3 regions of the Megasphaera indica genome follow, and region 2 is predicted to be linked to each of the others. Evidence: riboswitches for the same ligand, from Rfam matches in the RefSeq annotation. Region 2 holds a riboswitch; each other region holds the start of a gene.
The links. Region 2 has a riboswitch for S-adenosylmethionine ahead of ACFCTO_RS00495 (branched-chain amino acid transport system II carrier protein). Riboswitches for the same ligand answer to the same signal wherever they lie in the genome.

Region 1 (3,274 bases), on a different contig from region 2:
GGTGTGTCCGATTCATCTACAACAAGATGCTGCGTGACCGCATTGACTATTATAAGGAAACCGGCCAAAAGCTGAATAACACGCCTGCGCAGTACAAGGAAGAATTCCCTTGGCTGAAAGAAGTGGATAGTCTGGCTCTTGCCAACGCTCAGATGAACTTGAACAAGGCGTACCATAACATCTTGAGCAACCGAAAGCATTTTGGCAAGCCGCGATTCAAGTCCAAGAAGAATTGTCGTGCTTCGTATTCCACGAACAACCAGAAAGGCTCTGTCCGAATCGAGGGCCATAAGGTGAAACTGCCGAAAGTCGGCTGGGTGAAATTATGCCAGCATCGTCCCTTGCCAGAGAACAGTATCATAAAGACCGTAACCATCAGCCAGACGCCATCCGGAAAGTACTATATCAGTATGCTGGTGGAGTATGAAAACCAAATACTCCCGGTCATACCGAAGACGTTCCTGGGCCTGGATTTTGTGATGCACGGCTTGTATGTGGCTTCCGATGAGGAGGATGCTGAGTATCCCGATTTCCTGCGAACGGCAGAGAAAAGATTGGCTAAGGCACAGCGGAAGCTATCCCAAAAGCAGAAAGGAAGTCACAACAGAGAAAAACAAAGACTGCGTGTAGCTATTCTCCATGAGAAAGTGGCCAATCAACGGCAGGACTTCCTGCATAAGAAGGCTCGCTACCTTGCAGATCGCTATGATGTCATTGGCATTGAGGATATTAGCGTCAAAGCGATGGCAAAGCGGAAAAAGGGTGGCAAGTTCAGTTTTGGCAAATCCGTAGCTGACAATGGCTGGAATCTGTTCACGAACATGCTGGAATATAAGTTGGCTTGGCAAGGCAAACAGCTTATCAAGATAGACAAGTGGTATCCAAGCAGCCAACTGTGCCATGTTTGCGGATATCAGAACCACGAAACCAAGGACTTATCTGTAAGGGAATGGGATTGCCCGAAATGTGGCAGTCACCATAATCGCGATAAGAACGCTGCCATAAATATTCGGGAAGAAGCCAGGCGGATATCTGCCTGACGTAATCCATAAAATACCGTGGGGCGCACGGGAATCTACGCCTGTGGAGAGAGTGTAAGCCGCCGCAACTCTTTGGAGTCAGTGGCGCTGTTCTCGTTGAAGCAGGAAGCTCCCGCCTCTATAGGCGGGAGTACGTTCACTGTGAATCCCCTGCTTTTCCGCTTCCTTGGCTACGGCTTCGACGACTTCGGCATGCGGACCGGCTGTGGCCCCGATCTTGATTTCCTTGTCGCTGCTGCCGGAACTTTCCATTGAATCATCAATGATACCCCCTCTTAAGATTGTGCCTAAATGATACGCTTTCAGTATAGTTTTGTCAATGACCTGCCTGGCCTCTTGACAAATCGCCTATCCATGATAAACTAAGAATCAAGACAACTTTAGACGACATTTATCCAGAGTGGTGGAGGGACTGGCCCTATGAAACCCGGCAACCGACGATGACGGTGCTAATTCCTGCGGATTATTCCGAGAGATAAAGAATCAGCAATCAACCTCTTTCTCTTTCGGAAAGAGGTCTTTTTTATGGATAAAATGACGGAACAGGATGGTCTATATTATTCTATATTTTGTTAGGAGGAATCTTCATGAAAAATCTCAAGAAACTCTCGCTTCTCGCCGCTTCGGCCCTGCTGGCCGTCGCTTTCCTGGCTGCCGGCTGCGGCAGTGATTCCGCTTCCAGCGGCTCGTCTTCCAAGAACACGACGGTCACCGTCGGCGCTACGCCCGTACCGCACGGCGAAATCCTCAACGAAATCAAGCCGCTCCTGGCCAAAGAAGGCGTCGACTTGAAAGTCGTCGAATTCACGGATTACGTCAAACCGAACCTGGCCCTGAACGACAAAGAACTGGACGCCAACTTCTTCCAGCATTCGCCGTACCTCGATAAATTCAACAGCGAACACGGCACGAAACTGAAAGCCATCGCCAAGATCCACGTCGAACCGATGGGCATTTATTCCCATAAGATCAAGGATTTGAAAGACCTGCCGGACGGTGCGAAAGTCGCCATCCCCAATGACCCGACCAACGGCGGCCGCGCCCTCCTCATTTTGCAGAGCGCCGGCCTCATCGGCCTGAAAGACGGCGGTAACATTACGTCGACCGTACAGGACGTCGAAAAGAACGATAAGCACCTCCAGTTCGTCGAACTCGAAGCCGCCCAGATTCCCCGTTCCATCGATGACGTGGACATCGCTTTGATCAACACCAACTTCGCTATGGAAGCCGGCCTCAATCCGCTGAAAGACGCCCTCTTCCTGGAACCGAAAGATTCGCCGTACGCCAATGTCCTCGTCATCCGTGAAGGCGATGAAAATCGTCCGGAAATCCAGAAACTCGTCAAAGCCCTCCAGTCTCCGGAAGTCAAGAAATTCATTGAAGACAAATACCAGGGCGCAATCCTGCCGAGCTTCTAATAAAAGTTTATACAGGAGTCGTCACAGCAAAGATTTTCTTTACATACACGACTTTCTCATTTAAAGTAGTTAGCCTTTAGGGATTAGCAGTTAGTAGCCCCTAATCCCTAATAACTAACTGCTAACAGCTGGAAAAGAAAGGTGTTATGCCTAATGGCAGAAACCTTGACATGCAACAACATAGGGGGAATTCATATACATGCATACGAATGAGCTTTTTGCCAAAAAAACGGTCTTTTCTTTTGAAGTCTTTCCACCGAAACGGGACATTCCCGTCGAAACGGTCTATCCGACCCTGGACGAGCTGAGCCAGCTCCATCCTGACTTCATCAGCGTCACCTGCGGCGCCGGCGGCACGGGCGGTAACCGTACCGTCGAAGTCGCTACGTACATCAAGCAGTTAGGCTGCGAAACGGCGGCCCATATGCCCTGCATCTACCTCACGGAAGAAGCAGCCCTGCAGAACCTGAAAGAATTGAAAGAAGCGGGCATCGAAAACATCCTGGCCCTGCGCGGCGACGAAGTACCGGGCCGCGAACGGGCTCACGTCTTTGAACATGCCAGCGACCTCGTAGCCTTCATCAAAGAAAAGGAACCGGACTTCAACGTCATCGGCGCCTGCTATCCCGAAGGCCATACCGAAGCCAAGACCCTGGCTGCCGACATCCGCAACTTGAAGACCAAAGTCGACGCCGGTGCCAGCGAGTTCATTTCTCAGCTATTCTTCGACAACGCCCTTTTCTACCGCTTCCTCGAACGCTGTGAAATCGCCGGCATCAACGTCCCCATCGAAGCCGGCATCATGCCCGTCACCAA
Region 2 (3,274 bases):
CGTCGAACACCGCCTGGTCCATTCGACGGAATTCGAGGACCCGGACTTCGTCCAGAATCCGCCAGATCGCTGCTATATCTGCAAGAAAATACGCTTTACGTCGCTCGTGGCCCTGGCCAAGGCCGAAGGCTATCAGTGGGTCGTCGACGGGGGGAATGTCGATGACCTCGGTGATTACCGGCCGGGTATGAAAGCCCTGCAGGAATTATCCGACGCCGTCCGCAGCCCGATGATCGAAGCGGGCCTGGCCAAGGCGGATATCCGGGCTTTGTCGAAGGAATTCGGCCTCCAGACCTGGAATAAGCAGAGTGCCGCCTGCCTGGCCAGCCGCGTCCCGTATGGCGTGGAACTGACGCCGCACCGCCTGGCTCAGATCGATGCGGCCGAAGCCGCCGTAGCGCCTTACGTCCAGGGCTCCCTGCGCGTCCGCTATCACGGCGATGTAGCCCGCATCGAAGTCGCCGTCGATGAAATCCCGTCGGTCCTGGCCCATCGGGAGGAAATCGTCCGGGCCATCAAGGATACGGGCTTTACGTACGTCACCCTCGATTTGGGCGGCTATGAAATGGGCAGCCTGAACGACGTAATCCATACTGATGAGGAAGTAAAGTGATATGGCTATTTCAAAGAAAATAAAAGATGAAATGCTGCAGCGGTTCCAGGACCAGTACGGTATCATGAAACCGGCTCTGCACTATAATTCTCCTTTTGAATTGATGATTGCCGTCATCTTGTCGGCCCAATGTACGGACGAACGGGTCAATATCGTGACGGCCGGCATGTTCCCGGAATATAACACGCCGGAAAAGATGCTGACCCTGGGGACGGCGGGACTGGAAGAAAAGATACGGACCTGCGGCCTCTATCGCAGCAAGGCCAAGAATATCCTGGCCAACTGTGCCATCCTTTGTGAAAAATATCATGGCCAAGTGCCGCAGACTTTCGATGAGCTGGTGAAACTGCCCGGCGTCGGCCGCAAGACGGCCAATGTCCTGGTCAGTATCTTGTTCAATACGCCGGCCATTGCTGTTGATACCCACGTCTTCCGCGTGTCCAACCGTCTGCAGCTGGCCCAAGGGACGACGCCGCTGGAAGTCGAAAAGGGCCTGCAGAAGGCCATTCCCAAGGAATGGTGGAGCCGGGCCCATCATTGGCTCATCTGGCATGGCCGCCGGGTCTGCAAAGCCCGCAAGCCTTTATGCGATAACTGCTTTTTGGCTGACCTTTGTCCCAGTTGTCAGAAGTAAAACGTTAAATCAAAATAAATACATTGACAAGTCGTTAAAAATTTTATAAAATAACACCAATACAGACAAATTTCATAAGTTATATCGAGAGCAGCTGAGGGACGGGCCCGATGACGCTGCGGCAACCTGCCTACGGTAAGGTGCCAATTCCTACAGGCTATTCCTGAAAGATATCATTATGACTGAGGCGCAGCTTGGAGGCAGCGCCTCTTTTCTTTTGGCGTATTATGTACTTATTTTCACATCATTCAATCATTCTTAGGGGGTATTTTCATGAACAACAACTCTTCTGGCGGCAAGGCTATCCGGGGGCTGGATGTGCTCATCCTGGGATTCGCCTTCTTTGCCACCTATTTTGGCGCCGGCAATTTGATTTTCCCGCCCCAGCTCGGTTTGAACAGCGGCAGCGATTTCCTGTCCGGCCTGGCTGGCCTGACCCTTTCGGGTATTTTTCTTCCTATCTTCACGCTCATCGTCATCGGCCTCAACGGCGACGTCCACTCCATTACTGAACGGGTAGGGAAGAATACGTATAACGTCCTCCTGGCAGCCCTCATGCTGGTCTGTACCTTCGTTTCCATTCCCCGTACGTGTGCGACGGCCATCCAGCTCGGCATCCAGGGCAACCTGCCGGCAGCACCGTTCATCCCGCTGGTCATCGCCTATTTCGTCATCAGCTTCTTCTTCGTTGCCGACCAGAACAACGTCATGGACCGCATGGGCAAATACCTGACGCCGCTCCTGGCCCTAATCCTGGTCATCGTCGCCTTCGTCGGCATCTTCAATCCACTGGGGACGCCCGTCGCTCCGGCTGTGGACCATCCCTTCGTCAATGCCTTCCTCGGCGGCTATAATACGGGCGACGTCCTGGTCAGCTTCATCATGGCCGCTGTCTTCATCAGCTCCATTTACGGCAAGGGCTATACGACCGTCGGCCAGCGCAATAAAGTGCTCATCTACTGCGGCATCGTTTCCTTCGTCCTGCTGCTCATTATCTACGGCAGCCTGCTCTACATGGGCGCCTGTGTCAGTGGTGACTATGCGCAGAACATCGGCCGTGCGGAACTCCTGGTCGCCATCATCCAGCGCGTCGGCACGTGGGTCATGGTTCCCATGGGCATCGCCGTCGTCCTGGCCTGCCTGACGACAGCCATCGGTCAGATTGCCGCCGTTGCCGAATTCACCAGCACGGCTACGGGCAACCGCATCAGCTATAAACAAGTCGCCGTCGCCTGCTGCATCTTGTCGGCCCTGACGGCCCTCCTCGGCGTCGACGGTATCGTCACCTACATCGGCTGGATTTTCGGCGTCTGCTATCCGCCGTGCCTGGCCCTCCTGGTCTTGGGCATCATCGGCCGCTTCATGCCCAATAACGGTGCTTACAAGGGCTCTGTCTACCTGGTCACGATCTTCGCCCTTTTGGAATCCCTGCCGGGCCTGAGCAGCCTGGGCTTTGCTAAAGCCATCGTCGCCGCTACGCCCCTGTCCACATACGGTTTCGGCTGGATCGTGCCCTTCATCATCGGCCTCATCGGTGGCTCCATCATCGGCCATTTCGTATCCGCCTCAGAACCCGTAGAAGCCGAAGCGAAATAAGATAGTTTGTGGTATGGAGTCTGTAGGGGCGCCACGTGGGCGCCCCTACTAGCCACTAAAAATAGACTGCCTTTTAGGCAGTCTATTTTTTTCCCGACTTGCATAATCAATGACTTATCTCTATAATTAAAGAATAATCTCGAGTAAAAGGGGGTAATTTCATGGATTTGAAAAAACTATATATCGATGGCCAGTGGGTGGCGCCCTTGTCTGGCCAATATATTGACGTAGAAAATCCGGCGACGAAAGAAATCTTCGCCACTGTCGCCGCGGCTGGTGCCGATGATGTCGCTGCCGCTGCCCAGGCGGCTGCCAAAGCTTTCCCGGCCTGGTCGGCTATGCCGCTGGAAGACCGCATCACCTTCATGAAGAACCTGCTGGTCCAGATGATTAGATTGGAACCGCAGTTCGTCGACGCCGTCGTCAAGGAA
Region 3 (3,274 bases), on a different contig from region 2:
ATGGCTCATGATCGGCGGCGTCTTCTTCGGTGCCGTCCAGGACTTCGCAGCCCTCTACGCATCCATGAAGAATGACGGCAAATCCATGGGCGTCCTCATCGAAAAGTACATCGGTACGACGGGCCGCCGCCTGTTCCTGCTCTTCTGCTGGGTCTTCAGCCTGCTGGTCATCGCCGCTTTCGGCGATATCGTCGCTACGACGTTCAACGGCTTTGCCAAGGATGGTTCCCTGGTCCTGCCCAATGCGGCAGCTGCATCCATTTCCATGCTGTTCATCTTCGTCGCCATTGCCTTTGGCCTGTTCATCAAGAAGTTCAATCCCAGTGAAAAAGTACGCTTCGTCATCGCCATCGTCCTCTTGATCGCCATGCTCTATGTCGGCATCGACCTGCCGATTTACCTGGACCGCATGACCTGGCTGTACATCATCTTCGCTTATATTTTCTTTGCTTCCATCATGCCCATGTGGCTCCTGAAACAGCCGCGTGACTACATCAGCGCCTTCCTGCTGCTCATGATGATCGCCGGCGGCGTCATCGGTATCTTCATCGCCCAGCCGACGCTGAATATGCCGGCCTTCACGTCCTTCTCGGTCGGCGGCAAGGATTTGTTCCCGATCCTGTTCATCACCATCGCCTGCGGTGCCGTTTCCGGCTTCCACAGCCTCGTTTCGTCTGGTACGTCGTCGAAGACCCTGGATAAGGAACAGGATTCGGTCTTCGTCGGCTACGGTTCCATGTGCGTCGAATCGGTCTTAGGTGTCGTTTCCCTGGTCATCGCCTGCGCTGCCGCTTCCAACGGCCATGTCGCTTCGGGCACGCCGTTCCAGATCTTCTCCGGCGCCGTCGCTGGTTTCTTCACCATGTTCGGCCTGTCCCAGACGGCAGCTGCCTGCATCATGACCATGTGCGTTTCTGCCCTGGCCCTGACGACCCTCGATGCCGTCGGCCGTATCGGTCGTATGTCCTTCCAGGAACTGTTCAGCGTCGATGAAGGACAGGAAATGAACACGATCCAGAAAATCTGCGTCAATAAGTATTTTGCTACGGTCATCACCTTGTTTTTCGGCTTCCTGCTCTGCTTAGGCGGCTACATGAACATCTGGCCTCTCTTCGGCTCGGCCAACCAGCTGCTGTCGGCCATGGTCCTCATCTGCCTGACGGTCTTCCTCAAGACGACAGGCCGCAAGAGCTTCATGCTCTACGTCCCCATGGTCGTCATGTTCTGCGTTACCATGACAGCCCTCGTCGAATCGGCTTATGCCCTGATCATCAAGATTGCCTCGGGTAACTGGTCGCTCCTCATCGAAGGATTGCAGTTCGTCCTGGCCATCGCTCTCATGGTCCTGGCCATCTCCATCGTCTACCACTGCGGGAAAGAACTCGTCCACGCCGACAACAAAACGGCACACCACGACGCCCAGCCCACGGCGACGCATTGAGGGTGTCAGCAGCTAGCAGTCAGCAGTTAGCGGTTAGCAGCTAGCAGTCAGCAGTTAGCGGTTAGCAGCTAGCAGTCAGCAGTTAGCGGTCAGCAGTTAGCAGTTAGCAGCTAGGGGTTAGCTGTTAGACACTAACGGCTACCCCCTAACGGCTAATCCCTAAAAAGGGCCTGCTGTATATGCAACAAGCCCTTTTTACTTATAAAAAAATATAATTTATAAAGTTAAATTCCTATCAAAAGCCATGGGTATAACGTTTACATTGTAAAATATGAAAGTTTCTGCTTAAAATCCCTTGACAATATACTCTGTAAAGTGTACACTCTTGGTAACGTTTCCGATAGGAAGCTATTCATTTTAGTCATCAAAGAGGTATGTTATCATGGGGTACTTAAAAAATTTGACCATCATGTGTTGTATGATATGATCGTATTGTACAACCATTCATAAGGACAATACAATACGAAACCTATTCATCCAGAGCAGCTGAGGGACTGGCCCGATGACGCTGCGGCAACCTACGTAGGTAAGGTGCCAATTCCAGCAGGAAATAACCTGGCAGATGAAGTCATGGGCATACGTCTATTTATAGCGCCATCTGCATCAGCAGGCGGCGCTTTTCTTTTTGCCAAAAAGGAGCTGAGTACATGGAGCATGTGGCAACGTATTTGACAGAGCTGATCGGCAACACGCCGCTCTTGGAACTGACTCATTGGCAGGCTCGGCACGGCCTCAAGGCCCGCGTCCTGGCCAAGCTGGAGTACATGAACCCCTTGGGCAGCGTCAAGGACCGCGTAGCGGCAGCCATGATCGACGAAGGGATACGGCAGGGGAAGATCAACAAAGATACGGTCATCATCGAACCGACGAGCGGCAATACAGGCATCGGCCTGGCCCTGGTCGCCGCCGTGAAGGGCCTGCACCTGATCTTGACCATGCCCGATACGATGAGCCTGGAACGGCGTAAGATCGTGTCAGCCCTGGGGGCGGAAATCGTGCTGACACCGGGCATCGAGGGGATGCGCGGCAGCATCGGCAAAGCTGAAGAATTGAGGGATTCTTACGGCAATGCCTTCATTCCCCAGCAGTTCGACAATCCGGCCAATCCAGCCATCCACCGCCAGACGACGGCGGAAGAAATCTGGCGCGACACGGACGGCAAGGTAGATATCTTCATTTCGTCCGTCGGCACAGGCGGCACCATTACCGGTACGGCCCAGGGCCTGAAAGGCCATAAGCCGGACGTCCAGATCGTCGCCGTTGAGCCGAAAGATTCCGCTGTCCTGCACGGAGGCCGGCCGGGCCCGCACGCCATTCAGGGGATTGGCGCCGGGTTCATCCCGAAAGTTTTGGATATGTCTCTCGTAGATGATGTGATCGACGTATCCAATGAGGACGCCTACGGCCGGGCCAGAGAAGTCGCCAAGACCGACGGCCTTTTGGTCGGCATTTCGTCCGGTGCGTCGCTTCAGGCAGCCCTGGAACTGGCCAGCCGGCCGGAAAACGAAGGCAAGACCATCGTCGTCCTCCTGCCGGACGGCGGCGAACGCTATTTATCGACGGCTTTATTTGAGGGGTAAGGAATCTAAGCCGGTATAGAGGGGGAAAGAAAATGAACAAGAAGCGCATCATAGCTATACTGGCTTTTTCGGCGGCACTCGCCGTCGCTGGGGCCTTGGCTGGCTGCGGACGCAGTGATACAACCGAGGGCGGCGGCACGATGACGCTGACCAATGTCTCGTATGATCCAACCCGTGAGTTATATAAAGAATACAATGAATTATTCCAGCAGCACTATCGTGAGACGACAGGCAAGGATATCCGCATCATCCA

Region 1: it holds a riboswitch for S-adenosylmethionine, as region 2 does, so the genes downstream of both, ACFCTO_RS07745 (MetQ/NlpA family ABC transporter substrate-binding protein) here and ACFCTO_RS00495 (branched-chain amino acid transport system II carrier protein) in region 2, are expected to answer to the same signal.
Region 3: it holds a riboswitch for S-adenosylmethionine, as region 2 does, so the genes downstream of both, cysK (cysteine synthase A) here and ACFCTO_RS00495 (branched-chain amino acid transport system II carrier protein) in region 2, are expected to answer to the same signal.

Annotation. Positions count from the first base shown of each region.
Region 1 covers NZ_JBKKJR010000013.1:32,965-36,238, forward strand. Annotated here, with positions in the region: gene ACFCTO_RS07735 (RNA-guided endonuclease TnpB family protein) at 1-1,040, shown strand, start outside; partial or broken gene ACFCTO_RS07740 (D-methionine-binding lipoprotein metQ) at 1,185-1,292, opposite strand; SAM riboswitch class I at 1,429-1,522, shown strand; gene ACFCTO_RS07745 (MetQ/NlpA family ABC transporter substrate-binding protein) at 1,628-2,458, shown strand; gene metF (methylenetetrahydrofolate reductase [NAD(P)H]) at 2,658-3,274, shown strand, end outside.
Region 2 covers NZ_JBKKJR010000001.1:89,253-92,526, forward strand. Annotated here, with positions in the region: gene larE (ATP-dependent sacrificial sulfur transferase LarE) at 1-613, shown strand, start outside; gene nth (endonuclease III) at 615-1,247, shown strand; SAM riboswitch class I at 1,326-1,424, shown strand; gene ACFCTO_RS00495 (branched-chain amino acid transport system II carrier protein) at 1,521-2,843, shown strand; gene ACFCTO_RS00500 (aldehyde dehydrogenase family protein) at 3,005-3,274, shown strand, end outside.
Region 3 covers NZ_JBKKJR010000002.1:102,279-105,552, reverse strand. Annotated here, with positions in the region: gene ACFCTO_RS02030 (carbon starvation CstA family protein) at 1-1,441, shown strand, start outside; SAM riboswitch class I at 1,912-2,010, shown strand; gene cysK (cysteine synthase A) at 2,089-3,021, shown strand; gene ACFCTO_RS02020 (sulfate ABC transporter substrate-binding protein) at 3,054-3,274, shown strand, end outside.